Regions from separate parts of the Ectopseudomonas khazarica genome, predicted to be linked through region 2. Evidence: predicted binding sites of a transcription regulator. Region 2 holds the regulator's gene; the other holds the start of a gene.
The links. The regulator sigma-54, encoded in region 2, starts transcription at its own class of promoters, with help from an activator protein. The targets are predictions, from matches to a motif close to ANTGGCATNNANNTTGCTNT.

Region 1: a site for sigma-54 is predicted at 8,037-8,056, ahead of JLK41_RS02645 (sigma 54-interacting transcriptional regulator). Genes of this name have one in related genera too.

The regions. Positions count from the first base shown of each region.
Region 1 is NZ_CP068551.1:562,615-578,312, forward strand. Features, by position in the region: gene gltB (glutamate synthase large subunit) at 111-4,559, shown strand; gene JLK41_RS02640 (FAD-dependent oxidoreductase) at 4,678-6,096, shown strand; gene JLK41_RS02645 (sigma 54-interacting transcriptional regulator) at 6,081-8,003, opposite strand; gene JLK41_RS02650 (CmpA/NrtA family ABC transporter substrate-binding protein) at 8,271-9,638, shown strand; gene ntrB (nitrate ABC transporter permease) at 9,638-10,474, shown strand; gene JLK41_RS02660 (ABC transporter ATP-binding protein) at 10,479-11,387, shown strand; gene cynS (cyanase) at 11,380-11,820, shown strand; gene hemE (uroporphyrinogen decarboxylase) at 11,925-12,992, shown strand; gene JLK41_RS02675 (hypothetical protein) at 13,028-13,459, opposite strand; gene JLK41_RS02680 (ParA family protein) at 13,605-14,375, shown strand; gene JLK41_RS02685 (universal stress protein) at 14,418-15,215, opposite strand; gene JLK41_RS02690 (PaaI family thioesterase) at 15,338-15,698, opposite strand, start outside.
Region 2 is NZ_CP068551.1:999,164-1,014,861, forward strand. Features, by position in the region: gene JLK41_RS04500 (YhdP family protein) at 1-570, shown strand, start outside; gene JLK41_RS04505 (carbon-nitrogen hydrolase family protein) at 620-1,468, shown strand; gene tldD (metalloprotease TldD) at 1,471-2,913, shown strand; gene yjgA (ribosome biogenesis factor YjgA) at 2,925-3,443, opposite strand; gene pmbA (metalloprotease PmbA) at 3,575-4,921, shown strand; gene JLK41_RS04525 (hypothetical protein) at 5,058-5,450, shown strand; gene fumC (class II fumarate hydratase FumC) at 5,452-6,831, shown strand; gene JLK41_RS04535 (tetratricopeptide repeat protein) at 6,861-7,298, shown strand; gene JLK41_RS04540 (superoxide dismutase) at 7,311-7,922, shown strand; gene JLK41_RS04545 (ZIP family metal transporter) at 7,937-8,836, shown strand; gene JLK41_RS04550 (HPr family phosphocarrier protein) at 8,869-9,141, opposite strand; gene rapZ (RNase adapter RapZ) at 9,156-10,013, opposite strand; gene ptsN (PTS IIA-like nitrogen regulatory protein PtsN) at 10,016-10,480, opposite strand; gene hpf (ribosome hibernation-promoting factor, HPF/YfiA family) at 10,493-10,801, opposite strand; gene JLK41_RS04570 (RNA polymerase factor sigma-54) at 10,900-12,393, opposite strand; gene lptB (LPS export ABC transporter ATP-binding protein) at 12,530-13,255, opposite strand; gene lptA (lipopolysaccharide transport periplasmic protein LptA) at 13,255-13,797, opposite strand; gene lptC (LPS export ABC transporter periplasmic protein LptC) at 13,784-14,350, opposite strand; gene JLK41_RS04590 (KdsC family phosphatase) at 14,358-14,879, opposite strand; gene JLK41_RS04595 (KpsF/GutQ family sugar-phosphate isomerase) at 14,879-15,698, opposite strand, start outside.

The DNA of each region.
Region 1 (15,698 bases), 440 kb from region 2:
ACCTCCCTTTTGCCTACGCAAAGCTGGCGCGTGCCTGCTTTTCGGGTTTAAGCAATTGAATTAGAAAGTAATTTGCCTGAGGTCTAGGCAGCCTGGTGAGAGTTTCCCCTATGAAAGCAGGTTTGTACCGTCCTGATGAGTTCAAGGATAACTGCGGCTTCGGCTTGATCGCCCACATGCAAGGTGAGGCTAGTCATCACCTGCTCAAGACCGCTATTGAGGCCCTCACCTGCATGACTCACCGCGGCGGTATCAACGCCGACGGCAAGACCGGTGATGGTTGTGGCCTGCTGATCCAGAAGCCTGATCAGTTCCTGCGTGCGATGGCCCAGGAGCATTTCGGCGTCGATCTGCCCGCGCAATATGCCGTCGGCATGGTGTTCCTCAATCAGGATGCGGCCAAGGCCGAGGCCGCGCGCGAGAACATGAACCGCGAAATCCTCGCGGCCGGCCTGCAACTGGTCGGCTGGCGCAAGGTGCCGGTCGATACCAGCGTACTCGGCCAGCTGGCGCTGGAGCGCCTGCCGCAGATCGAGCAGGTGTTCATCGGTGGCGAGGGTCTGAGCGACCAGGAATTCGCCATCAAGCTGTTCAGCGCGCGCCGTCGCTCCTCGGTGGCCAATGCCGACGACAGCGATCACTACATCTGCAGCTTCTCGCACAAGACCATCATCTACAAAGGCCTGATGATGCCGGCGGACCTGCAGCAGTTCTACCCGGACCTGGGTGACGAGCGCCTGCAGACCGCCATCGCGGTCTTCCACCAGCGCTTCTCCACCAACACCCTGCCGAAGTGGCCGCTGGCGCAGCCCTTCCGCTATCTCGCCCACAACGGCGAGATCAACACCATCACCGGCAACCGCAACTGGGCGCAGGCGCGTCGCACCAAGTTCGCCAACGAACTGATCCCCGACCTGGACGAGCTCGGCCCGCTGGTCAACCGCGTCGGCTCCGACTCCTCGAGCATGGACAACATGCTCGAGCTGATGGTCACCGGCGGCATCGACCTGTTCCGTGGCCTGCGCATGATCATTCCGCCGGCCTGGCAGAACGTCGAGACCATGGACGCCGACCTGCGTGCGTTCTACGAGTACAACTCCATGCACATGGAACCGTGGGACGGCCCCGCCGGCGTGGTCCTGACCGACGGTCGCCATGCCGTGTGCCTGCTCGACCGTAACGGTCTGCGCCCGGCGCGCTGGGTAACCACCAAGAACGGCTACATCACCCTGGCCTCGGAAATCGGTGTCTGGGACTACCAGCCCGAGGACGTCATCGCCAAGGGCCGTGTCGGTCCGGGGCAGATCCTCGCGGTCGACACCGAGACCGGCCAGGTGCTGGACACCGAGTCCATCGACAGCCGCCTGAAGTCGCGTCACCCCTACAAGCTGTGGCTGCGCAAGCATGCCCAGCGCATCAAGGCGACCCTGGAAGACCGCGACCATGGTTCGGCCTTCTATGACCCGGATCAGCTCAAGCAGTACATGAAGATGTTCCAGGTCACCTTCGAGGAGCGTGACCAGGTGCTGCGTCCGCTCGGCGAACAGGGCCAGGAGGCGGTCGGCTCCATGGGCGACGACACCCCGATGGCGGTGCTCAGCCAGCGCGTGCGTTCGCCTTACGACTACTTCCGTCAGCAGTTCGCCCAGGTCACCAACCCGCCGATCGACCCGCTGCGTGAAGCGATCGTCATGTCCCTGGAGATCTGCCTGGGCGCCGAGCGCAACATCTTCAGCGAGTCGCCCGAGCACGCCACCCGCGTGATCCTCAGCAGCCCGGTGATCTCGCCGGCCAAGTGGCGCGCGCTGATGAATCTGGATCGCCCCGGCTTCGATCGTCATGTCATCGACATGAACTACGACGAGGCGCTGGGACTGGAAGCGGCCGTGCGCAACATGGCCGACCAGGCCGAGGAAGCCGTGCGCGCCGGCAAGGTGCTGCTGGTACTGACGGACCGTCACATTGCCCCGGGCAAGCTGCCGGCGCACGCGGCGCTGGTCACCGGTGCCGTGCACCATCGCCTGACCGAGAAAGGTCTGCGTTGCGACTGCAACATCCTGGTGGAAACCGCCACGGCACGTGATCCGCACCACTACGCGGTGCTGCTGGGCTTCGGTGCGTCGGCGGTGTATCCGTTCCTCGCCTACGAAGTGCTGGGTGACCTGATCCGCACCGGCGAAGTGCTGGGCGACCTGTACGAAGTGTTCAAGCACTACCGCAAGGGCATCTCCAAGGGTCTGCTGAAGATCCTGTCGAAGATGGGTATCTCCACCGTGGCGTCCTACCGTGGCGCGCAGCTGTTCGAAGCGGTCGGCCTGGCCGATGAAGTCACCGGGCTGTGCTTCCGTGGCGTCGCCAGCCGCATCCAGGGCGCGCGTTTCGTCGACATCGAAAGCGAGCAGAAGCTGCTCTCCTTCGAAGCCTGGAACAACCGCAAGGCGATCCAGCAGGGCGGTCTGCTCAAGTTCGTCTACGGTGGCGAATACCACGCCTACAACCCGGACGTCGTGCGTACGCTGCAGGACGCCGTGCAGCAGGGCAACTACGAGAAGTACAAGGAATACTCGGCGCTGGTCGATACCCGTCCGGCCTCGATGATCCGCGACCTGCTCAAGGTCAAGGAATCCGCCACACCGATTGCCCTCGATGCGGTCGAGCCGCTGGAGTCGATCTTCAAACGCTTCGATGCCGCCGGTATCTCCCTGGGCGCCCTGTCGCCCGAGGCGCACGAGGCACTGGCCGAAGCGATGAACCGCCTGGGTGGCCGCTCCAACTCCGGTGAGGGTGGTGAGGACCCGGCGCGCTACGGCACCGTCAAGAGTTCGAAGATCAAGCAGGTGGCCACCGGCCGCTTTGGCGTGACCCCGGAATACCTGGTCAACGCCGAAGTGCTGCAGATCAAGGTGGCCCAGGGCGCCAAGCCCGGTGAGGGTGGCCAGCTGCCGGGTGGCAAGGTCAACGGCCTGATCGCCAAGCTGCGCTATGCCGTGCCGGGCGTGACCCTGATCTCGCCGCCGCCGCACCACGACATCTACTCGATCGAAGACCTGGCGCAGCTGATCTATGACCTCAAGCAGGTCAACCCGCAGGCGCTGGTCTCGGTCAAGCTGGTGGCCGAAGCCGGGGTGGGCACCATCGCCGCCGGCGTGGCCAAGGCCTACGCCGACCTGATCACCATTTCCGGCTATGACGGTGGCACCGGCGCTTCGCCGCTGACCTCCATCCGTTATGCCGGTGCGCCGTGGGAGCTGGGCCTGGCCGAGACCCACCAGACCCTGCGCGGCAACGACCTGCGCGGCAAGGTGCGGGTGCAGACCGATGGTGGTCTGAAGACCGGCCTGGACGTGATCAAGGCCGCCATCCTCGGTGCCGAGAGCTTCGGCTTCGGTACCGCGCCGATGGTCGCCCTGGGCTGCAAGTACCTGCGCATCTGCCACCTGAACAACTGCGCCACCGGCGTGGCCACGCAGAACGACAAGCTGCGCAAGGACCACTTCATCGGTACCGTCGAGATGGTGATGAATTTCTTCACCTACGTCGCCGAGGAAACCCGCGAGTGGCTGGCCAAGCTCGGCGTCAGCCGCCTCGAGGACCTGATCGGGCGTACCGATCTGCTCGAGGTGCTGCCGGGCGAGACTGCCAAGCAGGGCAACCTGGATCTGTCGCCGCTGCTCGCCAGTGCGCATATCCCGGCCGACAAGCCGCAGTACTGCCAGGTGCCGAAGAACCCGCCGTTCGACGAGGGCCTGCTGGCCGAGAAGATGGTCGAACTGGCCAAGGACGCCATCGTCGGCAAGACGGGCGGCGAGTACGAGCTGAAGATCGGCAACTGCGACCGTTCCATCGGTGCCCGTGTGTCCGGCGAGATCGCCCGTGCCCACGGCAACCAGGGCATGAACGGCGCACCGATCACCTTCCGCTTCAAGGGCACTGCCGGTCAGAGCTTCGGCGTATGGAACGCCGGCGGCCTGAACCTGTGCCTGGAAGGCGACGCCAACGACTACGTGGGCAAGGGCATGACGGGCGGCAAGATCGTCATCACCCCGCCTGCTGGCAGCCCGTTCGCCACCGAGGACAGCGCCATCATTGGCAATACCTGCCTGTACGGCGCCACCGGCGGCAAACTGTTCGCCACCGGCACCGCCGGCGAGCGTTTCGCTGTGCGTAACTCCGGCGCTCATGCCGTGGTGGAAGGCACCGGCGACCATTGCTGCGAATACATGACCGGCGGCTTCGTCTGCGTGCTGGGCAAGACCGGCTACAACTTCGGTTCGGGCATGACCGGCGGCTTCGCCTACGTGCTCGACCTGGACAACGGCTTCTACGACCGCGTCAACCATGAGCTGGTGGAAATCCAGCGCATCAACAACGAGGCGATGGAGGCTTATCGCAGCCACCTGGAAAGCGTATTGGCCGAGTACGTCGCGGAAACCGGCAGTGAGTGGGGCCATAACCTGCTGGAGAACCTGGACGACTACCTGCGCAAGTTCTGGTTGGTCAAGCCGAAAGCGGCCAGCCTGAAGTCGCTGCTGTCCAGCACCCGTGCCAACCCGCAATAAAGCCGCAAGCGGCAAGCCCCACGCTGCAAGTCAGAAGCAGCTCCGGGCTTGCCGATCCAACGTGATCGTCTTGCAGCTTGCAGCTTGAAGCTTGCCGCTGCTGTTATGAGGTAATGCAATGACTGAACGTCTGAACAACGACTTCCAGTTCATCGAAGTCGGGCGCAAAGACCCGAAGAAGAAACTGCTGCGTCAGCGCAAGAAGGAATTCGTCGAGATCTACGACAACTTCAAGCCGGCGCAGGCCTCCGACCAGGCGCATCGCTGCCTGGGCTGCGGCAACCCGTATTGCGAGTGGAAGTGCCCGGTGCACAACTTCATTCCGAACTGGCTCAAGCTGGTATCGGAGGGCAACATCCTCGCGGCGGCCGAACTGAGCCACCAGACCAACACCCTGCCGGAAGTCTGCGGTCGGGTGTGCCCGCAGGACCGTCTGTGCGAGGGCGCCTGTACCCTCAACGACGGTTTCGGCGCGGTGACCATCGGTTCGGTGGAGAAGTACATCACCGACACCGCCTTCGCCATGGGCTGGCGTCCGGACATGTCCAAGGTCAAGCCGACCGGCAAGCGCGTTGCCGTGATCGGTGCCGGCCCGGCCGGTCTGGGTTGTGCCGACGTGCTGGTGCGTAATGGCGTGACCCCGGTGGTGTTCGACAAGAACCCGGAGATCGGTGGCCTGCTGACCTTCGGCATTCCCGAGTTCAAGCTGGAGAAGACCGTACTCAGCCGCCGCCGCGAAGTCTTCAGCGGCATGGGCATCGAGTTCCGTCTGAACACCGAGATCGGCAAGGACGTGACCATGCAGCAACTGCTGGATGAGTACGATGCCGTGTTCATGGGCATGGGCACCTACACCTACATGAAGGGTGGTTTCCCGGGCGAGGACCTGCCGGGCGTCTACGACGCACTGGATTTCCTCATAGCCAACGTCAACCGCAACCTGGGCTTCGAGAAATCGCCGGAAGACTTCATCGACATGAAGGGCAAGCGCGTCGTGGTGCTCGGCGGTGGCGACACCGCGATGGACTGCAACCGCACCTCGATCCGTCAGGGCGCCAAGGCGGTGACCTGCGCCTATCGGCGTGACGAAGAGAACATGCCGGGCTCGCGCAAGGAAGTGAAGAACGCCAAGGAAGAGGGCGTGAAGTTCCTCTTCAACCGCCAACCCATCGCCATCGTCGGTGAGGGCAAGGTGGAAGGCATCAAGGTGGTCGAGACCCGTCTCGGCGAGCCGGATGCCCGTGGTCGCCGCAGCCCCGAGCCGATTCCGGGTTCCGAGGAAGTCATCCCGGCAGAGGCCGTGCTGATCGCCTTCGGTTTCCGTCCGAGCCCGGCCCCCTGGTTCGAGCAGTTCGAGATCCAGACCGACAGCCAGGGCCGCGTCGTGGCGCCCGAGCAGGGTCAGTTCAAGCACCAGACCAGCAACCCGAAGATCTTCGCCGGTGGCGACATGGTGCGCGGTTCGGACCTGGTGGTGACCGCGATCTTCGAAGGCCGCAACGCCGCCGAAGGTATCCTCGACTACCTCGGCGTCTGATTCGCCCGAGATCTGCGCGGCTGCGGTCGGTAGTCGCGCGGGTCGATGGCGAAACTCTCCAGGCGCGAGCGCAGGGTGGTGGGCTTGAGCTCCAGCAACCGCGCCGCCCCCTCCTTACCCGATATCCTGCCCGCACAGGCACTGAGCGCGGCGATCAGGTTGTCACGCATCTGTCTGCGCTGTTCGCCTTGAGTGAGGATGCGTGCTTCCTGCTCCCTCGCTATTGGCGTCAGCGGCTCCACCGGTGCGTCGCTGGGCAGGTCCAGTCGCAGGCGTGTGCCGGGTGAGATGATCACCGCGCGTTCGATCAGGTTTTCCAGTTCGCGGATGTTACCGGGCCAGGAGTAGGCCTGCAGGCGCTGGATATCGGCCAGGCGCAGGCTCGGTTCGGGTCGGTTCAACTGGCGGCAGACGCGGCCGAGGAAGTGCTGGGCGAGCAGCGCGATGTCGTCCGTTCGCTGGCGCAGCGGTGCCGACTCGATGGGGAAGACGTTGAGGCGGAAATACAGGTCTTCACGAAAGCGTCCTGCGCGCACCTCCTGGCGCAGGTCGCGGTTGGTGGCGGCGATCACCCGTACGTCCACCTGGCGTGTGCGGGTATCGCCGACCCGCTCCAGCTGCTGCTCCTGCAGCACGCGCAGCAGTTTGCTCTGCAGTTCCAGCGGAATCTCGCCGACCTCGTCGAGAAACAGCGTGCCGCCATCGGCCAGTTCGAAGCGGCCGACCCGGTCGTTCAGCGCGCCGGTGAACGCGCCACGGATATGGCCGAAGAACTCGCTCTCGAACAGCTCGCGCGGTACCGCGGCGCAATTGACCCGGATCAGCGGCCGGCGGCTGCGCCCGCTGTTGTCGTGAATGGCGCGGGCGATCAGCTCCTTGCCGGTACCCGACTCGCCGCTGATCAGCACGTTGGCGCCGGTCGGGGCGACCAGTTCGATCTGGTGGATGACCTGCTGCATGGCCGCGCTGCGCCCCACCAGGTCGTGTTGTGCATACTCGCCGCGAATCTCCTCCTGCAGGTAGGCGTTCTCCAGCTCCAGGCGCTGCTTGAGCTGCTGCACCTCGCTGAGTGCCTGGCGCAGGCGGCGCTCGGTTTCCAGGCGTTCGCTGATGTCGCGAAACACCACCACGGCGCCGACCAGCTCACCGTCGTCACGCAGCGGCGTGCTGGTGTACTCCACCGGGATGGGCTTGCCGTCCTTGTTCCAGAACACCTCGTCCGCCACCTGGTGCACCTCGCCATCGTTGAACGCGGCATAGATGGGGCAGGTATGGCCATCGTAGGCGCTGCCATCGGGGTGGTGGTGATGGATCAGCTGATGGATGCTGTGCCCGATCAGGTCCTCGGCGCGCCAGCCGAGAATGCGTTCGGCCGCCGGGTTGACGAAGGTGGTCTCGCCGTTGCGATTGACGCCGTAGATGCCTTCGCCGGCGGCTCCGAGGATCAGCTGGTTCTGTCGCTCGAACTGGCGAAAGATGCGTTCCACCCCCTGCCATTCCAGCAGGCCACGGCGCTGATAACGCTCGGCCTCGGCCAGCCCGCGCAGTGCGTCGAGGCGACGGCGCTCCTGAATCAGCAGGCCGAGCAGCGCAACGCCATCGTGCTGCAGGTGGCTGCCGCTGATTTCCACTTCCCGGCGCTCACCGTCCTGACCCAGCAGGCCAAGGCTGTCGCGCCAGGCATGGCCGCGTGCCTGGACCTCCTCGGTGAAGGTCACCAGGGCGCCCAGATCGTGCGCCCAGAGACGGCTGGCGCGTTGTGCCAGCAAGGCGTGCATGGGCCAGCCGAGCAGCTCGCAGCAGGCCGGGTTGGCCTGCAGGATACGGTCGGCGGCCGGGTCGATGAGCAGGCTGGCGCTGTGCATGTGCTGCACCAGCAGGTGGCTGGCGGTCGTCGAGTCAGGCATGGCGTGTTCCGAGGCGGTTGTCTGCTCGAGGTGCAATCAAGCAGCGTGCCATTTGACGACTTGTCGTTTCTGCTGCTGACGATATCTCGTTGATTACGATATTCCGTTGTTCTCGTTATTAGATAAAACGTTTATTTATCAGTAGCTTACGCTGTTTCATGAAGTGGTACAGCTCCTGCAGTGCCTGAGTCGAACCGGCCGAGAGCGGTCATTCCACTCAGCGTCAGCCTCACCAGTTTGGGGCACGCGACAGCAGGAGTAGTCACGATGAGCGTCAACAGCCTGGACGATCCGTTCAGCCCCGATAGTGAGCTGGCCCATGCTGCCGGCTGCGAGTGTCAGCGTTGCGCCCCGAGCGCGGCGGCCTTGCCGGAGAGCAGCGAGCAGATGCTCGACCGCGCCGTGGAAAGTGCCATCGTCCGTGGCGTGTTCGGCCACAACGAATTTTCCCGGCGCAGTTTCATGGGCATGATCGGCGGCGGTGTGGCGGCGGCGATCCTCGGCAGCATGATTCCCCTCGATGCTGTCAAGGCGGCGGTCAAGGACAGCCTCGGGCCCCTGGAGAAGAAGAAGCTGAAGATCGGCTTCGTGCCCATCACTTGCGCCACGCCGATCATCATGGCCGACCCCATGGGCTTCTATGCCAAGTACGGGCTGGAGGTGGAAACGGTCAAGACCGCTGGTTGGGCGGTGGCGCGCGACAAGTCGCTGGCCGGAGAATACGACGCCTCGCACATGCTCTCGCCTATGCCCCTGGCCATCAGCCTGGGCCTGGGCTCGACGCAGACGCCGTTCGTCATGCCGGCGCTGGAGAACGTCAACGGCCAGGCCATCGTGCTGGGCATGCAGCACCAGGACAAGCGTGATCCGAAGCTGTGGAAGGGCATGCGTTTCGGCGTGCCGTTCGAGTATTCGATGCACAACTTCCTGCTGCGCTATTACGTCGCCGAGCATGGCCTGGACCCGGATCGCGACATTCAGATTCGCGTCGTGCCGCCACCGGAGATGGTTGCCAACCTGCGCGCCGGCAATCTCGATGGCTTTCTCTCGCCGGACCCGTTCAACCAGCGCGCGGTGTGGGAGAAGGTCGGCTTCATCCACCTGCTGACCAAGGACCTGTGGCCGGGCCACCCGTGCTGCGCCTTCGCCTGCAGCCAGCAGTTCGCCAGCGACAACCCCAACACCTACGGCGCCCTGCTGCATGCGCTGGTCGATGCCACGCAGTATTCGTCCAGGGCGGAGAACCGCAAGGCAGTGGCCGAGGCGATCTCCACCAAGAACTACCTCAACCAGCCGGTGGCGGTGGTGCAGCAGGTGCTCAGCGGGCGCTTTGCCGATGGTCTGGGCAAGATTCACGACGAGCCCGAGCGGATCGATTTCGATCCGTTCCCCTGGCAGTCGATGGCGGTGTGGATCCTCACTCAGATGAAGCGCTGGGGCTACCTGGAAGGCGACGTGGACTACCGCACCATCGCCGAGCGGGTGTTCCTCGCCGCCGACGCCGGCAAGGTCATGCAAGACCTCGGCCTGCCGGTGCCGGGCGACGCCTACAAGTCCTTCAGCGTGATGGGCAAGCCGTTCGATCCGGCCGACCCGGAGGGCTACCTGTCCAGCTTCGCCCTGCGGAGGTCATGATGAAGGCTTCATTGCCACTGCGCTCGGCGATCATTTCGGTCCTGCTGCTGGTGCTGCTGCTGGGTATCTGGGAGGCGTTGTGCCGGGTGCCGCCCAGCGCCGAGGTGGCGGCCGACGACGAGTACGCGCTGCTCATGGGCGAGGCCGAGCAGCGCGCCAGCGTGCCACCGCCTTCGGTGGTGCTGGCGCATGCCTACGCCGAGCTGAGCCAGCCGTTCTGCGACAACGGGCCGAACGACAAGGGCATAGGTATCCAGCTGGGGCACTCGCTCTATCGGGTGCTGAGCGGCTATCTGCTGGCGGCGCTGGTGGCGATTCCGCTCGGTTTCGTCATCGGCATGTCGCCACTGATGTACCGCGCGCTCAACCCCTTCATCCAGGTCCTGCGACCGATCTCGCCGCTGGCCTGGATGCCGCTGGCGCTGTTCGTGATCAAGGATTCGCAGACCTCGGCGATCTTCGTGATCTTCATCTGCTCGGTATGGCCGATGCTGCTCAACACCGCGTTCGGCGTCGCCGGCGTGCGCCGCGACTGGATCAACGTCGCCCGTACCCATGAACTCGGCCCCTTGCGCACGGCGTTCAGCGTCATCCTGCCCGCCGCGATGCCGACCATCCTCACCGGCATGCGTATCTCCGTGGGTATCGCCTGGCTGGTGATCGTCGCCGCCGAGATGCTCGTCGGCGGCACCGGCATCGGCTACTACGTGTGGAACGAGTGGAACAACCTGGACCTGTCCAGCGTGATCTTCTCGATCCTGATGATCGGCGTGGTGGGCATGCTGCTCGATCTTCTGCTGGGCAGCGTCGCCCGTCTCGTCAGCTATCAGGAGTGATGCCATGTCCCGTTATTTTCTCGATGCGCGGTGCCTGGCCAAGCGCTTCGCGCAACCCGGCACGGAGCCGCTGACGGTGTTCGAGGATGTCAGCTTCGGCCTCGAACAGGGTGAGTTCGTCTGCATCATCGGCCACTCCGGCTGCGGCAAGTCGACCATTCTCAACGCCCTGGCCGGGCTCGACAGCTTCAGCGAAGGCACCCTGGAAATGGCCGGCAAGGAAGTCGCCGGGCCGAGCCTGGAGCGCGGCGTGGTGTTCCAGAACTACAGCCTGCTGCCCTGGCTCAGTGCGCTGGAGAACGTCGAGTTCGGCGTGCGTGCACGCTTCCCTGAGTGGTCCAGGGAGCAACGCCGCGCGCACAGTCGCAAGTACCTGGAGATGGTCGGCCTGGGCGGCTCCGAGGCGCGCAAGCCGGCGCAGTTGTCCGGCGGCATGCGTCAGCGCGTGAGTATCGCCCGCGCCTTCGCCACCCAGCCGCAACTGCTCCTGCTCGACGAGCCGTTCGGCGCGCTGGATGCCCTGACCCGGGGGGTGATCCAGGACGAGCTGATCAAGATCTGGAGTGCCACCCGGCAGACGGTGTTCATGATCACCCACGATGTCGACGAGGCGATCCTGCTCTCCGACCGCATCCTGCTGATGACCAACGGCCCGCAGGCACGCATCGCCGAGTCGGTACGCATCGACTTGCCACGCCCACGGCAGCGCGACCAGGTGATCCACCACCCGGCGTACTACCGCATTCGCAATCACCTCGTGGACTTCCTGGTGAACCGCTCGCACGCATTGCGCGGCTGCACCCTGGCCGACGAGCAGGGCTTCCCGCCTGAGATCAACCCCGCCCTGGAGGAGCCAGCCGCTGCTACCAGGGTCGTACCTCTGACCCCTGTTAAGGAGTTTCACCATGGATAAACAACAGATGCGCAGCACCATCAACGCCGCCAGGGAGCGCCTCGGTCTCGACTGGGCAGCCCTTGGCCAGGGTATCGGCATGTCGCCGGTGTGGGCCACCTCGGCGTGCCTGGGCATGAACAGCATGCCCAAGGCACAGGCCGACGCCCTGTGCGAGATGCTGGAGCTGCCCGAGGAGGTCTCGGCGGCGCTGCAGGCCTTTCCGCACAAGCATTGGGACAAGGCCATTCCCACCGACCCGCTGATCTATCGCTTCTACGAGATGATCAACGTCTACGGTGAGACCATCAAGGAACTGATCCATGAGGAGTTCGGCGACGGCATCATGAGCGCCATCGACTTCAGCATGGACATTTCCCGTGTCGCCGATCCCAAGGGTGACCGCGTGCAGATCGTGCTCAACGGCAAGTTCCTGCCCTACAAGGCCTGGTGAAACGGCGCGGCATATGGTCGCGATGGACGAAAGGCACGGCACCCGCCGTGCCTTTTGTTTTGCGCTCTGCGAAAATGCCCGCACTTTTTTTCCAGGACTCTGCCATGACCGCCCTGAAGAACGACCGTTTCCTGCGCGCCCTGCTCAAGCAACCTGTGGATGTCACGCCGATCTGGATGATGCGCCAGGCCGGCCGCTATCTGCCGGAATACCGCGCGACCCGGGCCAAGGCCGGCGACTTCGTGAGCCTGATGAAGAACCCGGAGCTGGCCTGCGAGGTCACCATCCAGCCGCTGGATCGCTATCCGCAGCTGGACGCGGCGATCCTGTTCTCCGACATCCTCACCATCCCCGATGCGATGGGGCAGGGCCTGTACTTCGAGACCGGCGAAGGTCCGCGTTTCAAGAAGGTGGTCAGCAACCTGGCCGACATCGAGGCGCTGCCGGTCACCGACGCGGAGAAGGACCTTGGCTACGTGATGGACGCTGTGCGCACCATCCGCCGCGAACTCGGTGGTCGGGTGCCGCTGATCGGCTTCTCCGGCAGCCCGTGGACGCTGGCGACCTACATGGTCGAAGGCGGCTCGAGCAAGGATTTCCGCAAGACCAAGGCCATGCTCTACGACAACCCGCAGGCCATGCATGCGCTGCTGGACAAGCTGGCGCAGTCGGTCACTGCCTACCTGAACGGGCAGATCCTGGCGGGGGCGCAGGCGGTGCAGATTTTCGACTCCTGGGGCGGCGCGCTGTCGGCAGCGGCCTATCAGGAGTTCTCCCTGGCCTACATGAAGAAGATCGTCGCTGGCCTGATCCGCGAGCATGAAGATCGCCAGGTCCCGGTGATTCTGTTCACCAAGGGCGGCGGGTTGTGGCTCGAGTCGATGGCCGACAGCGGCGCCGAAGCCCTGGGCCTGGACTGGACCTGCGACATCGGCAGCGCCCGCGCCCGCGTCGGCGCCAAGGTTGCACTGCAGGGCAACATGGACCCGGCGGTGCTCTACGCCAAGCCCGAGGCGATCCGCGCCGAAGTGGCGCGCATCCTGGCGGCCTACGGCGCCGGTAGCGGCCACGTGTTCAACCTCGGCCACGGCATCACCCCGGAAGTCGACCCGGCCCATGCCGGCGCCTTCTTCGAGGCCGTGCACGAGCTGTCGGCGCAGTATCACCAGTAGCACCATGAAAAAGCCCGGCATTGCCGGGCTTTTTCTTAGAAACCTGCGCGGTACTTGCTGTCGACCTTGCGCTTTTCCAGTGTGTACCGAGCAATGTCCATTTGCCCGCTGCCCAGCTGATCGTCCAGTTCCTGCAGCTCTCGCTCGTGCAGTTTGGCGACATGGGCCTTGGTCACGTTGTAGTTGATCGCACGTGCTGCGTCGTAGCCACTGACCGGATCCCAGAGGATGGACAGCGGCCAGAGCAGCAGGTTGACGACGCCATAGCCATATTCGCGCCCATAGAACGAACCACCACCGGGGAGCAGGCCGAGTGCGGCAGCCGCGCCGGGGCTCTTGTCCCGGATGGCCATGCCACGGCTTTCATATGCGTCGAGCTCGGCTTTCTGTACGGAGTTGAGCCCGTTGGCACAGCCGGTGGTGATGGCCAGAAGGCCGCCAATCAAAAGTGTACGCAGGTACTGCATTGCATTTCCTTGTTGTGCATGTTGTCCTGATGCGCCGCTGGCGCGCGCGGAAACTATCACGATTGATGTCATTTGGCCATTATTGTCGTGATTGTCATGAGGTTTGCATAAGCTCTGGAGTCCAGAGCATTCAGGGAGAGCAACGATGCGACGTGTGGTGTTCAACCAGAAAGGGGGCGTGGGCAAGTCCAGCATCGCGTGCAATCTCGCTGCGGTGAGTGCCGCGCAGGGTTATCGGACGTTGCTGATCGACCTCGACGCCCAGGCCAACTCGACCCACTACCTGACCGGGCTGACCGGTGAGGAAATCCCCGTTGGCATTGCCGACTTCTTCAAGCAGACCCTGGCGTCCGGGCCGTTCTCCAAGAAAGGCAAGGTGGACATCTACGAAACCCCCTTCGACAACCTCCATGTGGTCACCGCGACGGCGGAACTGGCGGAGCTGCAGCCCAAGCTGGAGCAGAAGCACAAGATCAACAAGCTGCGCAAACTGCTCGACGAGCTGGCCGAGGATTACGACCACATCTACCTGGATACGCCGCCTGCGCTGAACTTCTACACGGTCTCCGCACTGATCGCGGCTGACCGGGTGCTGATCCCCTTCGACTGCGACAGCTTCTCGCGTAATGCGCTGTACGGCCTGCTGGCCGAGATCGAAGAGCTGCGCGAGGATCACAACGAGGCGCTGGAGGTGGAGGGCATCGTGGTCAATCAGTTCCAGCCGCGCGCCTCGCTGCCGCAGCAACTGCTGGACGAGCTGCTTGCCGAGGGGCTGCCGGTGCTGCCGGTCAACCTGATGAGCTCGGTGAAGATGCGCGAGTCGCACCAGGTGTGCACGCCGCTGATCCATCTGGATGCACGGCACAAGCTGACTCAGCAGTTCGTCGAGCTGCACGACCTGCTCAACCAGGCCTGATCATCCGGCAAAGAGAAGGCGCCCTCGGGCGCCTTTTGTTCATCAGCGCACCACGAACACGTCGCACGGTGCCCTGTGCAGGAAGTGCTGGGCCAGGCTGCCGAGCAGCGCCTGGGAGAAGGCGCTGCGGCCGTGGCTGCCGAGGACCAGCAGCTCGCCGCGGCGACTCTTGATCTGCTCCTGCAGGCTGCGCAGGATGCCGCCCTGCAGCACCTCGTGGCTGAGCGAGGGGCCGCCTGGTGGCAGGCTCTGCGATTCGTCGTGCAGGAGCTGGTCGATCAGGCCGCGCTGTGTCTCGAGTTGCTGTTCGACCTGCTGAGGCGTGCCCTTGTCCGGCTCGAAGACGTGCAGCGCGTGCAGCTCGGCGCCTTCGGGCAGCAGCCGATACGCCTGGCCCAGGGCGCTGCAGGCGCACAGCGAGAAGTCGATGGCGGCCAGTGCTCGCTGGTAGGGGGCGAAGTCATTGCGCGCGACCAGCAGCAGCGGCACGGTGCAGCGGCGGGCGATGCGGTCCAGGCTGGTACCGGAGAAGAAGTCATGGCGCTGGTGATGGCCGCCCAGCACGAGCAGGTCGCAGCCGGTTTCCTGCACCTGCTGCAAGACCACCTCCGAGGGTTTGCCGCTGAGCATGCGCAGCGCGGTCCCGGCTGGCGCGTACTGGGTCAGGCTGCGGTCCAGGGCCTGGCGGGCCTTCTCGTGCTGCTCGCTGCTCTGGCTCGGGTCCAGGACGTGCAGGATGGTCAGGCGGGCATTGTGCTGCTTGGCCAGTTGGGTGGCACGGCACAGGGCCAGGTCGGCGGTGTCGCGTAGGTCGTGGGCGATAAGAATGTGATTGAACATGGTGACGGCTCTCCTGCCGATACCCGTCGGCAATTTTATTGTGCCTGTTCAGATAGCCGCTCTTTTGACCTATGGCAAGGCCGGGAACTGTTACCGATTGCGAATGCCGGTGGCGGCGTCGTTCAGCGTAAACGCAATTGATAGTGGCCGCGACTTTCCGCGACCACTTCTCCGTTGCCGTCGGTCAGTTGCAGTTCCAGCAGGTAGGACGCCTTGCCCTGCTGGTGCGCCTGCTCCTCCAGACCCTGGATTTCCTCGGCCGACAGGCGCGCTTCGACCTGGATGTCTCCGCTGGCCGGGCGCCGGAAACGCAGGTTCATTTCCGTGACGATGGGATAGAAGCGCTGGGTGTCGAAGCTGGTCAGGAACAGGGCTCCGCCCGGGATTTCCGCCAGGGTGAAGAGGGCGCCCGCGTACATGCTGCCGATGTGGTTCTGGTTGCCTTGCAGGGGCATGCGCAGGCGCACGAAGCCGGGCTCCAGA
Region 2 (15,698 bases):
ACCAGCGAGAGTTTCCGGGTGGATGCCGATGGCAACTGGCCGGGCTCGCCGGCGTGGTTCTCCCTCAAGCGGTTCTCCGGCAACCTCGACCCGTCGCTGCGCAGCGGCCAGTTCGTCGAGGTGCAGGGTTCGGCGCAGGCCTTGCGGGTGTTCGGCCTGCTCAACTTCAATTCGATCGGCCGCCGCCTGCGCCTGGATTTCTCCGACCTGCTGGGCAAGGGCCTCAGCTACGACCGGGTCAAGGGCAACCTGCAGGCGACCAATGGCCTGTTTGTCACGCAGGAGCCGATCACCCTGACAGGGCCCTCGAGCAACCTGGAACTCAATGGCAACCTGGACATGCGCAACGAGCGCATCGACGCCAAATTGCTGGTGACCCTGCCGGTGACCAACAACCTGCCGCTGGCAGCGTTGATCGTCGGTGCGCCGGCCATTGGTGGTGCACTGTTCGTGGTGGACAAGCTGCTGGGCGACAAGGTGGCGCGTTTCGCCAGCGTGCAGTACGACGTCGACGGTCCGCTGCAGGATCCCAAGATCAGCTTCGACAAACCCTTCGAAAAACCGCAATGAAGCGCCGCCTTGGCGTACGCTGTCAGCACCGGAGGCAATGAGCGCAGCCATGAATCTTGCCGTGATACAGATGGTCAGTCAGGCAGAGGTGCGGGCCAACCTCGCGCAGGCTAGGCGTTGGCTGGAGCGTGCCGCACAAGGTGGTGCGCGCCTTGCCGTACTGCCGGAAAACTTCGCGGCCATGGGCCGGCGCGACCTGGCCGCCATCGGGCGTGCCGAGGCCATGGGCGAGGGGCCGATTCTGCCCTGGTTGAAACAGACCGCCCGTGACCTCAGCTTATGGATAGTGGCCGGTACGCTGCCGCTGCCACCGGATGACGACCGCGACGGCAAGCCACGGGCCTGTTCGTTGCTGATCGATGAACAGGGTGAGCGTGCCGCACGCTATGACAAGCTGCACCTGTTCGATGTCGACGTGGCGGACAATCGTGGCCGCTATCGCGAATCGGACGATTTCGCCCATGGCGAGCAGGTGGTGGTGGTCGACACGCCGGTCGGTCGGCTCGGGCTGACGGTATGCTATGACCTGCGTTTCCCCGAGCTGTATGGCGCGCTGCGTGAAGCCGGAGCCGAGCTGATCAGCGTGCCGGCGGCGTTCACCGCGGTGACCGGCGCGGCCCACTGGCAGGTGCTGACCCGTGCCCGCGCCATCGAGACCCAGTGCTACCTGCTGGCGGCCGGTCAGGGCGGGGAACACCCCGGGCCGCGCTGGACGTTCGGCCATTCGGCCATCATCGACCCCTGGGGGGGCGTGCTGGTCGAGCAGGATCAGGGCGAAGCCGCCTTGCTGGCTTCACGCGATGGCGCCGAGCAGGCGGCCATTCGCCAACGCATGCCGGTGCAGCAGCACCGCCGTCTTTTTTCATCGGGCGTCGCACGCCCGATCGTTGTGGAGTGACCATGAATACGATGTTGCAATCCGTCAGCGAGCACCTGCTCGCCCCAGGCGACCTGACTCTGGATAGCCTCGGCTCGGTGCTGGGTGAGGTCGCCGGGCCGGGTATCGACGCGGCTGATCTGTATTTCCAGAGCCAGGTATCCGAGTCCTGGGTGCTGGAGGACGGGATCGTCAAGGAGGGCAGCTTCAATCTCGATCAGGGCGTCGGCGTGCGTGCGCAGTCGGGCGAGAAGACCGGCTTCGCCTACAGCAACGCGATCAGCCTCGATGCGCTGCAGCAGGCGGCGCGTGCGGCGCGCTCGATCTCGCGCTCCGGCCAGCAGGGGCGCGTGCAGGCCTTCGTCAGCCCGCAGGTGACCCAGCTGTATGCCCAGGACAATCCGCTGGATGTCATCGGCCGGGCCGAGAAGGTCGAGTTGCTGCAGCGCATCGACCGCGCCACGCGTGCGCTGGACCCGCGCATCAAGCAGGTGACCGTGAGCCTGGCCGGGGTCTGGGACCGCATCCTGGTGGCGGCCCATGATGGCAGCCTGAGCGCCGACATCCGCCCGCTGGTGCGTTTCAACGTCAGCGTCATCGTCGAGCAGAACGGCCGTCGTGAGCGTGGCGGGCATGGCGGTGGCGGACGCACCGACTACCGCTATTTCCTCAGCGAGGATCGCGCCATGGGCTATGCCCGTGAAGCGCTGCGCCAGGCGCTGGTCAACCTGGAAGCCGTTGCCGCGCCTGCCGGGACCTTGCCGGTGGTGATGGGCGCGGGCTGGTCGGGCGTGCTGCTGCATGAAGCGGTAGGCCATGGCCTGGAAGGCGATTTCAACCGCAAGGGCAGCTCGGCGTACAGCGGCAAGGTGGGCGATAAGGTCGCGTCCAGCCTGTGCACCATCGTCGACGACGGCACCCTGGCCGAACGTCGCGGCTCGCTCAGCGTCGATGACGAAGGCACGCCGACACAGTGCACCACGCTGATCGAGAACGGCGTGCTCAAGGGCTACATGCAGGACAAGCTCAACGCCCGCCTGATGGGCGTCGCCGCCACCGGTAACGGCCGGCGCGAGTCCTACGCGCATCTGCCGATGCCGCGCATGACCAACACCTACATGCTGGCTGGCGAGAGCGATCCGGAAGAAATCATCCGTTCGGTGAAGAAGGGCATCTATTGCGCCAACCTGGGCGGTGGCCAGGTGGACATCACCAGTGGCAAGTTCGTGTTCTCCACCAGCGAGGCCTACCTGATCGAGGACGGCAAGATCACTGCGCCGGTCAAGGGCGCCACCTTGATCGGCAATGGGCCGGAAGCCATGAGCCGCGTGTCCATGGTCGGCAACGACCTGGCCCTGGACAGCGGTGTCGGCACCTGTGGCAAGGACGGCCAGTCGGTGCCGGTAGGCGTTGGTCAGCCGACGCTGAAGATCGATGCGATCACGGTCGGCGGTACCGGTGCCTAGAGGGTGCGAGGTCAGCGCAGGCCGCGCTGGATCTCGTCGAGTTCACGGATGTACTTGAACACCTTGCGTGCGGCCGCCGGCGGTTTGTTGCGCGCGGCCTCGTGCTGGGCATGACGTATCAGGCTGCGCAGGTGCTGGCGGTCCGCGTCGGGGTAGAGCTCGAAAAAGCTTTCCAGGGCGCTGTCGCCTTCGCCGATCAGGCGGTCGCGCCAGCGCTCGAGGGCGTGAAAGCGCTCGTTGTATTCACGGGTGGAAGTGTCCACCTGGTCGATCATGGCGAGGATCGCCTCGACATCCTGTTCACGCATCAGCTTGCCGAGGAACTGGATGTGGCGTTTGCGCGCCGCGTTGGCCGTATGCTTCGGCGCTTCGGCCAGTGCCCGGCGCAGGGCGTCGGTCAGCGGCATCTTGGCCAGCAGGTCGGGTTTGAGCGTGGTCAGTCGCTCGCCGAGTTCCTGCAGGGCATGCAGTTCGCGCTTGACCTGGGATTTGCTCTTCTCCAGGGAGAAGTCGTCGAAAGAATCAGACATGGGGCGGGTCCAGATGGAAACGCCGCCATGATAACAGCAGCTGCGAGCTTCAAGCTTCAAGCGAAAAACGGGTTCGGCGTTTTTCTTGTAGCGAGGAGCTTGTAGCTTGAAGCTGCTTTTTAGGAGTCGTTATGAGTGAGTTAGAACAGATCGGGCCGCAGGCCTTGCCAGAGCTGCAGCAGCAGGTCGAGAGCATTCTTGCCGAGGCGGCGCGCCAGGGTGCCAGTGCGTGCGAAGTGGCGGTCTCGATCGGCCAGGGACTGTCGACCACGGTGCGTCAGCGCGAAGTGGAAACCGTGGAGTTCAACCGCGACCAGGGCTTCGGCATCACCCTGTACGTCGGCCAGCGCAAGGGCTCGGCCAGTACCTCGGCGACCGGTCTCGACGCCGTTCGCGAGACGGTGGCGGCGGCGCTGGCGATCGCCAGGCACGCATCCGAAGACGAATGCGCCGGCCTGGCCGACGCGGCGCTGATGGCGCGCGAGTTGCCGGAACTGGACCTCTATCACCCCTGGGCGATCAGCCCGGAGCAGGCGGTGGAGCAGGCGCTGGCGTGCGAAGCGGCGGCCTTCGCTGCTGACCCGCGCATCCGCAACGCCGATGGCACCAGCCTCAACACCCATCAGGGTTGCCGCGTGTACGGCAACAGCCATGGCTTCATCGGCGGTTACGCCAGCACCCGGCACAGCCTGAGCTGCGTGATGATCGCCGAGGGCGAAGGGCAGATGCAGCGTGACTACTGGTATGACGTCAACCGCCAGGGCGAGTTGCTGGCCGACGCCGCCGGTATTGGCCAGCGCGCGGCACAACGTGCCGTCAGCCGCCTGGGCGCACGCCCCGTGCCGACATGCGAAGTGCCGGTGCTGTTCGCTGCGGAGCTCGCCGGGGGGCTGTTCAGTCACCTGCTGGCAGCCATCTCCGGTGGCAACCTCTATCGTCACTCGTCCTTCCTGGAAGGGGCGCTCGGCCAGCGCCTGTTCCCCGAGTGGCTGAGCCTCGACGAGCGTCCGCATCTGCCGCGAGCGCTCGGCAGCGCCGCGTTCGATGGCGATGGCCTGGCCACCTATGCCAAGCCGTTCGTGGACAAGGGCGAGCTGGTGTCCTACGTGCTCGGCACCTACTCCGGCCGCAAGCTGGGCCTGCCCAGCACGGCCAACTCGGGGGGCGTGCACAACCTGTTCGTCACTCATGGCGACGAAGACCAGCAGGCGCTGATCCGGCGCATGGGGCGCGGGCTGCTCGTGACCGAGCTGATGGGGCAGGGGCTCAACCTGGTGACCGGCGATTATTCGCGTGGCGCCGCCGGTTTCTGGATCGAGAACGGCGAGATCCAGTTCCCGGTGCAGGAAGTCACCATCGCCGGCAATCTGCGCGACATGTTCGCCCAGATCGTCGCGGTCGGCAGCGATCTGGAGCGCCGTGGCAACATCTGCACCGGCTCGGTACTGATCGAGCGGATGACGGTCGCCGGCAGCTGATCCCCAGGCCGACCGCCGCGTCGGCCTTTCTCGTTGCGCGCCCGCTGCACGGTGCGCAGCGAAGCCCACACGGATTGCGTGTTGATTATCTCATGAGAATGGGAATAAATATCATTACGTAATCTGGTGGGCCTCTATGCACAATCCCTACTCCTCGCTCTGTCTCGACTGCTGGCACTGGCAAGGGCTGCGCATTCGCTGCGCGCTGCTGCCGGACGACCCGCGCCTGTTCGATTTCCACGAGGCGCAGGGGCGTCAGCTGGTCGCGCAGGGGCGCCTGGACGCCTGGCGGATGTGGTGGCACCTGGCGCAGTTGCTGCTCGACAGCGCTGCCGATCCGGCATTGCCCTGGCATTGGCGCAGCCAGTGCCTGGACCGTGCCTGGCGCCCCCTCTACGCCCTGCAGATGCTCGCCAGTGATCGCCGCCGCCTGCTGCGCCTGGATGCATTGCGCAGCCGCCTGGCCCACCTGCGCCTGGCGCCATCGCTTTCCTACGACGAATCAGCTGAGGGACCATCCCATGCTTGAAATGACTGCTAGCACCCGTATCGAACGCGACAGCATGGGGGAGTTGGCCGTACCCGGTGGCGCGCTCTATGGCGCACAGACGCAGCGCGCGGTGAACAACTTCCCGATCTCCGGGCAACGTATGCCGGCCGCTTTCGTGTGTGCGCTGATCCTGGCCAAGGCGGCTGCGGCGCGGGCCAACGTCGAGTTGCAGCAGCTCGATGCGCCGATGGGCGATGCCATTGTCAGCGCCTGCCAGCAACTGCTCGACAGCGATTTCATGGCGCATTTCCCGGTGGACGTGTTCCAGACCGGCTCTGGCACCAGCTCCAACATGAACGCCAACGAGGTGATCGCCACCCTGGCCAGCGACCTGCTGGGCGATGCGGTCAGTGCCAACGATCACGTCAATTGCGGGCAGAGCAGCAATGACATCATTCCCACGACCATTCACGTCAGCGCCGCCATCGAGCTGCATGAGCGCCTGCTGCCGGCGCTTGGCCACCTGCTGCAGGCGCTGTGCGAGAAGTCGCTGGAAGTGCGCCCTTACGTGAAGACCGGGCGGACCCATTTGATGGACGCCATGCCGGTGCGCATGAGCCAGGTGCTCGACGGCTGGGCGCAGCAGATCCAGGCCAATATCGAGCACCTGCGTCATCTGCAACCCTCCCTGCAGGCGCTGGCCCAGGGCGGTACGGCGGTGGGCACCGGGGTCAACGCGCACCCGCGCTTTGCCGAGCAGTTCTGCCAGGAGCTGAGCACCCTGAGTGGTCTGCCTTTCACCACCGGCACCAACTTCTTCGCCCTGATCGGTTCGCAGGACACCGCCGTTGCCGTCTCCGGTCAGCTGAAGACGGTAGCGGTGTCGTTGATGAAGATCGCCAACGACCTGCGCTGGATGAATTCGGGGCCTCTGGCCGGCCTGGCCGAGATCGAGCTGGAGGCCTTGCAGCCTGGCTCTTCGATCATGCCGGGCAAGGTCAATCCGGTGATCCCGGAAGCGACCGCGATGGTGGCGGCGCAGGTGATCGGCAACGACGCGGCCATCGCCATCGCCGGCCAGTCCGGCAACTTCGAGCTCAACGTGATGCTGCCGCTGGTGGCCGACAACCTGCTGTCGAGCATGCAGTTGCTGAGCAATGCCAGCCGCCTGCTGGCCGACCGGGCGATCAGCAGCTTCAAGGTCAACCAGCCGAAGCTCAGGGAAGCGCTGGAGCGCAACCCGATTCTGGTTACCGCGCTCAACCCGCTGATCGGCTACCTCAAGGCCGCGGAGATCGCCAAGCAGGCCTACCGCGAACAGCGGCCGATCATCGATGTGGCGCTGGAGCACACCGAGCTGAGCCGTCAGCAACTCGAGCATCTGCTCGACCCGGAGAAACTCACCGCAGGCGGTCTGTAAATCCACTGGCGAGCAGCCGGGAGGTAACCATGGAGCACTGGAAACACATCATCGAAGCGGGCAACCGCTGCTTTCGGGACGGCGACTGGGTGCAGGCCCGTGAACTCTATCTGCAAGCCCTGGCCGAGGCTCAGGTGCTGTTCGGGCGTTGGCACGAGCACAACATGGCAGTGGCCGCGTTCGTGATCTCGCACCACAACCTGGCCGATCTGCATCTGACGCTGGGCCAGCCGGAGGAGGCGGCGGAGAACCTCTGTGCCAGCCATGAGCGCCTGTTGCAGACCCTGAGCGACGCGCAGCAGCCCCAGGCGCTGCGGGATATCGCCATGCATCACAGCCGGCGTACCTACATCGAACTCTTGCAGTTCATCGCCGAGCACGGCGCATTCCCGCGTACCGACCGCTTGCTGGGGGCGCCGAGCAGGCGCCAGCAGCACCTGGCCTGCAATGGCCGTCACTGTCACTGAAGGATGACGTCAATGCCTTATCAGCTTCCGCCGCTCGCCTACGCCTACGATGCCCTGGAACCGCATATCGATGCGCAGACCATGGAGATTCACCACACCAAGCATCATCAGACCTATATCAACAACCTCAACGCGGCGCTGCAAGGTACGGCGTACGCCGAGCAGGACGTCGAGCACTTGCTGCGTCAGGTCAGCGAGCTGCCGCAGAGCCTGCAGGGCGCGGTGATCAATCAGGGGGGTGGCCACGCCAATCACAGCCTGTTCTGGCAGGTGATGTCACCCAGCGGAGGCGGCGTGCCCGAGGGGGAACTGGCGTTGGCGATCGATACCGAACTGGGTGGTTTCGCGGCATTCAAGGAGGCCTTCACGCAAGCGGCGCTGAGTCGTTTCGGCAGTGGCTGGGCCTGGCTCAGCGTGACGCCGCAGCGCAGGTTGCTGGTCGAGAGCAGCGCCAATCAGGACAGTCCGCTGATGCACGGCAACACGCCGATTCTCGGGCTGGACGTCTGGGAGCACGCCTACTACCTGCGTTACCAGAACCGCCGGCCGGAATACATTGGTGCCTTCTACAACGTCATCGACTGGGCGGAAGTGGCGAGTCGATTCCGACGGGCGTCGAGCTGAGGATGCGCCTGGTGATGCTGCGGCGAACCTTGCTGAGCCCCTCGGCAGCCGCCAACGGACGAGTACTGCGTTATCTGCTGGGTGGGGCCATCCTGTTCAGCGGTGCGTTGCTGCTGTTCATCCAGTCGACCGCACTGCTCGATCCGCACGCGCAGCCGCGCTTGATGGATGCCTTGCAGGGCGGGCTGTTGTGCGCTCTCGGCACGGCGTCAGGCGCGCTGCCGGTATTGTTCATGCGCGAGTTGTCCCAGCGCTGGCGTGACCGTCTGCTCGGCTTCGGTGCCGGTGTCATGCTTGCGGCGGCAGTGTTCTCTCTGTTGATACCGGCGCTGGACGTGGCGCGCACGCAAGGGTTCGGCCCCTGGTCGGCTGGCGCGCTGGGCAGTGCTGGCCTGTTGCTGGGCGCGGCTGGGTTGCTCGGTTTGGCGCGTTTGCTGGACACGCGGCAGTGCCTGCCGGATACCCAGGCCGGTCTGACGCCGGGCGTGCTGCTGTTCGTCATCGCCATCATGCTGCACAACGTGCCGGAAGGCATGGCTGTCGGTGTGGCTGTCGGGGCCGGACTGAGCGGCGCCGAGGGCCTGGTGATTGGTATCGCCCTGCAGGACGTGCCGGAGGGACTGATCGTCGCTCTGGTGCTGGCCAGTGCCGGTATGGGGCGGGGGAGGGCGGTGCTGATCGGCGCGGCGTCCGGGCTGGTCGAGCCGCTGTTCGCGGTGCTCTGCGCCTGGGTGGTGAGCCTGTCGCAGTTACTGTTGCCTTGGGGGTTGGCGCTGGCTGCGGGGGCCATGCTGGTCGCTGTGACTCACGAAGTCATTCCCGAGTCGCACGGCAACGGTTATCGCGGCGATGCCAGTCTGGCGCTGGCGATGGGCTTCTGCCTGATGATGGTGCTGGATACCGCCCTGGCCTAGAACTGAAGAGCCGGGTGCAACTGGTCGCGGCCTTACTCGCCTTCCTCGAAGTAGTTCTCGATCAGGCCGACCAGGGCTTCCATCGCTTGCAGCTCCTGTTCGCCTTCGGTCGACAGGTGCACATCGGTGCCCTTGCCGGCCGCGAGCATCATCACGGCCATGATGCTCTTGCCATCGACCAGGCTCTCCGGGCTTCTGCCAATGCGCACCTGGCAGGGGTAGGTCGTGGCCACGCCAACGAACTTGGCCGCAGCACGTGCGTGCAGGCCGAGCTTGTTGATGATGGTGATATCGCGTGCTGGCATCGCGGCGGGGCTCCTTAGCTGAGGTCGCGGTGACGCACCTGGACGTTCTTCAGTTTCTCTTTCAGTGCCTGGCTCAGGCGGCTGGCCAGGTAGACCGAACGGTGGTGACCGCCGGTGCAGCCGATGGCGACGGTCACGTAGGCCCGGTTGCTGGCGGCGAAGCGGGGCAGCCACTTGTCCAGATAGACGAGAATGTCCTGATACATTTCTTCCACTTCCGGTTGCGCCGCCAGGTAGTCGATCACGGGCTGGTCGAGGCCGGAGTAGTCGCGTAATTCGGGTTTCCAGTAGGGATTGGGCAGGCAGCGGGCGTCGAACACCAGGTCGGCGTCTACCGGCATGCCGCGCTTGAAGCCGAAGGACTCGACCAGAAATGCCGTGCCAGTTTGTGCCTGGCCCAGCAGGCGGAGCTTGAGGGCGTCGCGCAACTGGTACAGGTTCAGGCGTGTAGTGTCGATTTTCAGGTCGGCGCGATCGGTGATCGGAGCCAGCAACTGGCTTTCGTAGGCGATCGCCTCGGCCAGCGAGCGGTTGTCATTGGTCAGCGGGTGGCGCCGGCGGGTTTCCGAGAAGCGCTTGAGCAGGGTGTCGTCTTCGGCATCGAGATAGAGCACGTCGCAGCGAATGTTGCGCTGGCGCACTTCGTCGAGCAGTTCGGGAAAACGCTTGAGCTGGCTCAGCAGGTTACGTGCATCGATGGATACCGCGACCTGTGGCAGGAGCATGTCGCTGTGCGGCAGAAAGCGTTCCGCGAGATCAGGCAGGAGGCCGGCTGGCAGGTTGTCGATGCAATAGAAGCCGTTGTCCTCAAGGACATCGAGGGCGGTGCTCTTGCCCGAGCCCGAGCGACCGCTGACGATGATCAGGCGCATGCTTATTGACCGTTCTGAGTGTCCACGACCACTTGGTAAAGGTCTTCGCCGCTTGAGGCATGGCGCAGACGTTCACGTACGTCGCCGCGGTCGAGCATGCTGGCGATCTGGCGTAGCAGCTCGAGGTGAGCGTCGGTTGCGGCTTCCGGCACTAGCAGTACGAACAGCAAGTCGACCGGGGCGCCGTCGATGGCGTCGAAGTCCACTGCGGTGTCCAGATGCAGCACGGCGCTGATCGCTTCACTGCAGCCAGCCAGGCGACAGTGAGGAATGGCGATGCCGTTGCCGAAACCGGTCGAGCCGAGTTTCTCGCGGGCAATCAGGCTTTCGAAAATGTCCTGGGCATCCAGGTCGGGAAGATCGCGGGCGACCAGGTTGGCGATCTGTTCGAGCACGCGTTTCTTGCTGCCGCCCGGCACGTTCACCAGGGAACGGCCGGGGGTCAGGATGTTTTCAAGTCGGATCATGGATGGGGAATGTCAGCGGGCCGTGGCGCCTTGCAGGCGGTCGAGCTGCTTTTCCTTGTGCTTGATAAGTTGACGGTCAAGTTTGTCGGCCAACAGGTCGATGGCTGCGTACATGTCCTGATGTTCGGCGTTGGCGACCACTTCGCCGCCTGCAACGTGCAGAGTCGCCTCAATCTTCTGCTTGAGTTTCTCGACCTCCATGGTCACCTGAACGTTGGTGATCTTGTCGAAGTGGCGTTCCAGTCGGCCCAGTTTCTCGCCGATATAGTCACGCAGGGCGTCGGTCACATCCAGCTGATGTCCACTGATGTTGACTTGCATACCGCTTTCTCCTTGTTGCCTTGTGTAAGAGACGGGTCTCGTGCGACCCGCCACCGGAACACGTTGGCTTGGAGGCCCAGGCCTCCAATCGATCTGGCCTACATCAGTCGCTTGCGCTCACTGGAGGGCGCTATGCCGAGGGACTCGCGATACTTGGCGACCGTCCGACGGGCGACTTGGATGCCTTGTGCCTCCAGTAAACCAGCGATCTTGCTGTCACTCAACGGCTTTTTCGCGTTTTCTGCCGCGACCAGTTTCTTGATGATTGCGCGGATCGCGGTGGACGAGCATTCGCCCCCTTCGGAGGTGCTGACGTGGCTGGAGAAGAAGTATTTCAGCTCGTAAATGCCACGCGGGGTGTGCATGAACTTCTGCGTGGTCACGCGCGAGATGGTCGACTCGTGCATGCCGACCGCTTCGGCGATGTCGTGCAGGACCAGCGGTTTCATCGCCTCGTCGCCGTAGTCGAGGAAACCGCGCTGGTGCTCGACGATCTGCGTGGCCACCTTCATCAGCGTTTCGTTGCGGCTTTGCAGGCTCTTGATGAACCAGCGCGCTTCCTGCAACTGGTTGCGCATGAAGGTGTTGTCGGCGCTGGAGTCGGCTCGCTTGACGAAGCCCGCGTACTGCGCGTTGACGCGCAGGCGTGGCATGGCTTCCTGGTTGAGCTCCACCAGCCAGCGATCATTGTGCTTGCGCACGATCACGTCCGGTACCACGTATTCCGGCTCGCTGGATTCGATCTGCGAGCCGGGGCGCGGATTGAGGCGCTGGATCAGGTCGATGACCTGGCGCAGTTCGTCTTCCTTGAGCTTGGTGCGCCGCATCAGCTGGGCGTAGTCGCGGCTGCCGAGCACTTCGAGGAAGTCACTGACCACACGCTGCGTCTCGCTCAGCCATGGCGTGCCGGCAGGCAGCTGGCGCAGTTGCAGCAGCAGGCACTCGCGCAGGTCGCGCGCGCCAATGCCGGCCGGTTCGAACTGCTGGATGCGATGCAGGACGACCTCGACTTCGTCTTGCTCGATGTCGAGTTCAGGGTCGAAGGACTCGGTGACTTCTTCGAGGGTTTCTTCGAGGTAGCCGTCGTTGTTGATGCAGTCGATCAGGGTGGCGGCGATCAGGCGGTCCTTGTCGGACATGGGCGCCAGGTTCAGCTGCCAGAGCAGGTGGCTCTGCAGGCTCTCGCCGCTGGAGGTACGGGTGGTGAAGTCCCACTCGTCATCGTCGTTGCTCGGCAGGCTGCTGGCGCTGGTCTGGTAGACGTCTTCCCAGGCCGTGTCGACCGGCAGTTCATTGGGAATGCGCTCTGCCCACTCGCCTTCTTCCAGGCTGTCCACCGTCGGGGTGGATTCCTGGTAGCTGTCTTCCTTGCTGGGGGTGGGGGCGGCGCTTTCCGCGCCGTCGGCCATGGGGTCGCTGTTGTCGAAGTCGTCGCCGTCTTCCTGGCGCTCGAGCATGGGGTTGGATTCCAGTGCCTCCTGGATTTCCTGTTGCAGGTCCAGGGTCGACAGTTGGAGGAGGCGGATAGCCTGTTGCAGCTGCGGTGTCATCGTCAGCTGCTGGCCCATCTTGAGGACTAGCGATGGTTTCATTGCAGACCTTAATTTACTGGCGAGTTACGCCTTCCACATCAGGGCGCCGAAGCGCCGCCAGGAAGCAAATTATATGCCTGAATTTCTCGTTCTTGCCTAGGGGGTGCAATATTTCTGTAGCGAAATAGCCTGCGCCCTACAGGCGGAACTCGTGGCCCAGATACACCTCTTTCACCGTCTGGTTGGCGAGGATGGTCTCGGCGTTGCCTTCGGCGATCAGCTGGCCGTCGTTGACGATGTAGGCGGTCTCGCAGATGTCCAGGGTCTCGCGCACATTGTGATCGGTGATCAGGATGCCGATGCCCTTGGCCTTGAGGTGATGGATGATCTGCTTGATGTCACCTACCGAGATCGGGTCGACGCCGGCAAAGGGTTCGTCGAGCAGGATGAACTTCGGGTTGGTGGCCAGGGCTCGGGCGATCTCCACGCGACGCCGTTCGCCACCGGACAGGCTCATGCCCAGGCTGTCGGCGATGTGATGGATGTGGAATTCCTGCAGCAGGCTTTCCAGTTCGGCCTGACGTCCAGCGCGGTCGAGATCCTTGCGGGTCTCGAGGATAGCCATGATGTTGTCGGCTACCGAGAGCTTGCGGAAGATCGAGGCTTCCTGCGGCAGGTAGCCGATGCCGGCGCGAGCACGGCCGTGCATGGGTTGATGGCTGACGTCGACGTCGTCGATCAGCACGCGACCCTGATCGGCGCGTACCAGGCCGACGATCATGTAGAAACAGGTGGTCTTGCCGGCACCGTTGGGGCCCAGCAGGCCGACGATCTGCCCGCTTTCGATGCTCATGCTGACGTCGCGCACGACCTGGCGGCTCTTGTAGCTTTTCGCCAGATGTTGGGCTTTGAGAATGGCCATTACTGCTGTGCCTGATCCGCGGGTTTGTTCTTCGGTTGGATGACCATGTCGATGCGTGGGCGCGGCGTGCTGACATTGCTGCCAGTGGCGCGGCCTGCGTTGACGATCTGGCGGCGGGTGTCGTAGACGATCTTCTCGCCCTCGAAGGTATTGCCTTCCTGGATCACCTTGGCCTGATCGATCAGCACGATACGTTCGTTGCTGGCGAAGTACTGGATCGTCTTGCCGTAGGCCTTGACGATGTCCTTGTCCACATCCGGCTTCTGTTCGTAGTAGGCGAGGTTGCCCACCGAAGTGAACACGTCGATGTCACCGCTGGCGGTCTGGGTGATGGTGACGGTGTCGCCGGTGATCTTCAGGGTGCCCTGAGTGATGATCACATCGCCGCGATAGACTGCGACGCCCTGCTTGTCATCCAATTCGGCCGTGTCGGCCTGGATGCGGATCGGCTGGTCGCGATCCGATGGCAGAGCCCAGGCGGCCGCGCTTCCCAATGCGGCGCTGAGGCTGAGAATCAGGGGGAGGGTGTTAACGAACCTCATGCTGGCCTCTTACGTTGGACTGCAGGATCATCCTGCCGTCATTCAAGTACGCTTTCATTCCTTGTGCCGTGGTCACCCCATTGGCCGCGACGATTCTAACGGCTTGCTTGGTCTGCGCATATTCCTTGTCGGGAATTACGGTCATGCGGCTGCTGGTGATGATGGTCGGGCGGTTCTTGGCATCGGTGCGCGCGATGCGCACATCGTCGATCAGCTCCACCTCGGTGCCGCCGGGGGAGACCTCGGCGCGCTGGCTGGTGACCTTCCAGGGCAGTTCGGTGCCGCGGTAGAGGTCCAGTTTGGGGGTGTCGACCAGGGTGATGTCAGTGCTCTTGACGTGCTCGAGCTTCTCCGCGGTCATGCGGTAGTGCAGCTTGCCGTCATCCTGGTACTGCACGGTGCGTGCACCCAGTACGTAGAAGTCGATGGCGTCGTCGTTGCCGGCCTGCTGAGGTCGGTGTGGGGTTTCCGGGGCGATGTTCCAGTACCCGAGGGCGGCCACGACGGCTGCGATCAGGGCGAAAATCAGAGTGTTGAAGGCTTGACGCGGCATGCTTGGCTCACAGGTAGGCGGCTTGGGCCGCATCCAGCGTGCCCTGGGCACGCATGATCAGTTCGCAGAATTCCCGGGCGGCGCCTGCCCCGCCGCACGCCTGGGTCACGCCGTGGGCGTGCTGGCGCACGAAGCCGTCCGCGCTGGCCACGGCCATGCCCAGGCCGACGCGACGGATGACTGGCAGGTCCGGCAGGTCATCGCCCAGGTAGGCGACCTGCTCGTAGTCTAGGCCGAGTTCGGCGAGCAGGCCGTCGAGAACGACGAGCTTGTCTTCACGGCCCTGGAACAGGTGCTGGATGCCGAGGTTGTTGGCGCGGCGCTCGACCACCGGGGTCTTGCGCCCGCTGATGATGGCGGTGCGCACGCCCGAGCCGATGAGCATCTTGATGCCGTGGCCGTCGAGGGTGTTGAAGGTCTTGAACTCGCTGCCGTCTTCGAGGAAGTACAGGCGGCCGTCGGTGAGTACGCCATCGACGTCGAAGATCGCCAGCTTGACGGCGCGTGCTCGCTGCAGCAGGTCGTTCATCACATCACCCCCGCGCGCAGCAGGTCGTGCATGTTCAATGCGCCGACCGGGTTGTCCTGGTCGTCGACGACGACCAGAGCATTGATCTTGTGGTCTTCCATGATCTTCAGGGCCTCTGCCGCGAGCATCTCTGCGCGGGCGGTCTTTCCATGCGGGGTCATCACCTCATCGATCAGCGCCTGGCGCACGTCGATGCCCTTGTCCAGCGTGCGACGCAGGTCGCCATCGGTGAAGATGCCAGCCAGGCGGCCGTCGTTCTCCAGTACCACGGTCATGCCCAGGCCTTTCTGGGTCATTTCCAGCAGTGCGTCACGCAGGCTGGTGCCGCGTTGCACGCAGGGCAGTGCGTCGCCCTTGTGCATGACGTTCTCCACTTTCAGCAGCAGGCGGCGGCCAAGTGCGCCGCCCGGGTGGGAGAAGGCGAAGTCTTCGGCGGTGAAGCCGCGAGCTTCCAGCAGGGCGATGGCCAGGGCGTCGCCGAGTACCAGGCTGGCGGTGGTCGAGGACGTCGGTGCCAGGTTCAGCGGGCAGGCTTCCTGCGAGACGCTGGCATCGAGATTGACCTCGGCGGCCTGGGCCAGCGGCGAGTTCGGGTTGCCGGTCATGCTGATCAGGCGAATGCCGAGACGCTTGATCAGCGGCAGCAGCGTGACGATCTCCGCCGTGGAGCCGGAGTTGGACAGGGCCAGGACGATGTCATCGCGGGTAATCATGCCCATGTCGCCGTGGCTGGCCTCGGCCGGATGGACGAAGAACGCCGTGGTGCCGGTGCTGGCCAGGGTGGCGGCGATCTTGTTGCCGATGTGCCCGGACTTGCCC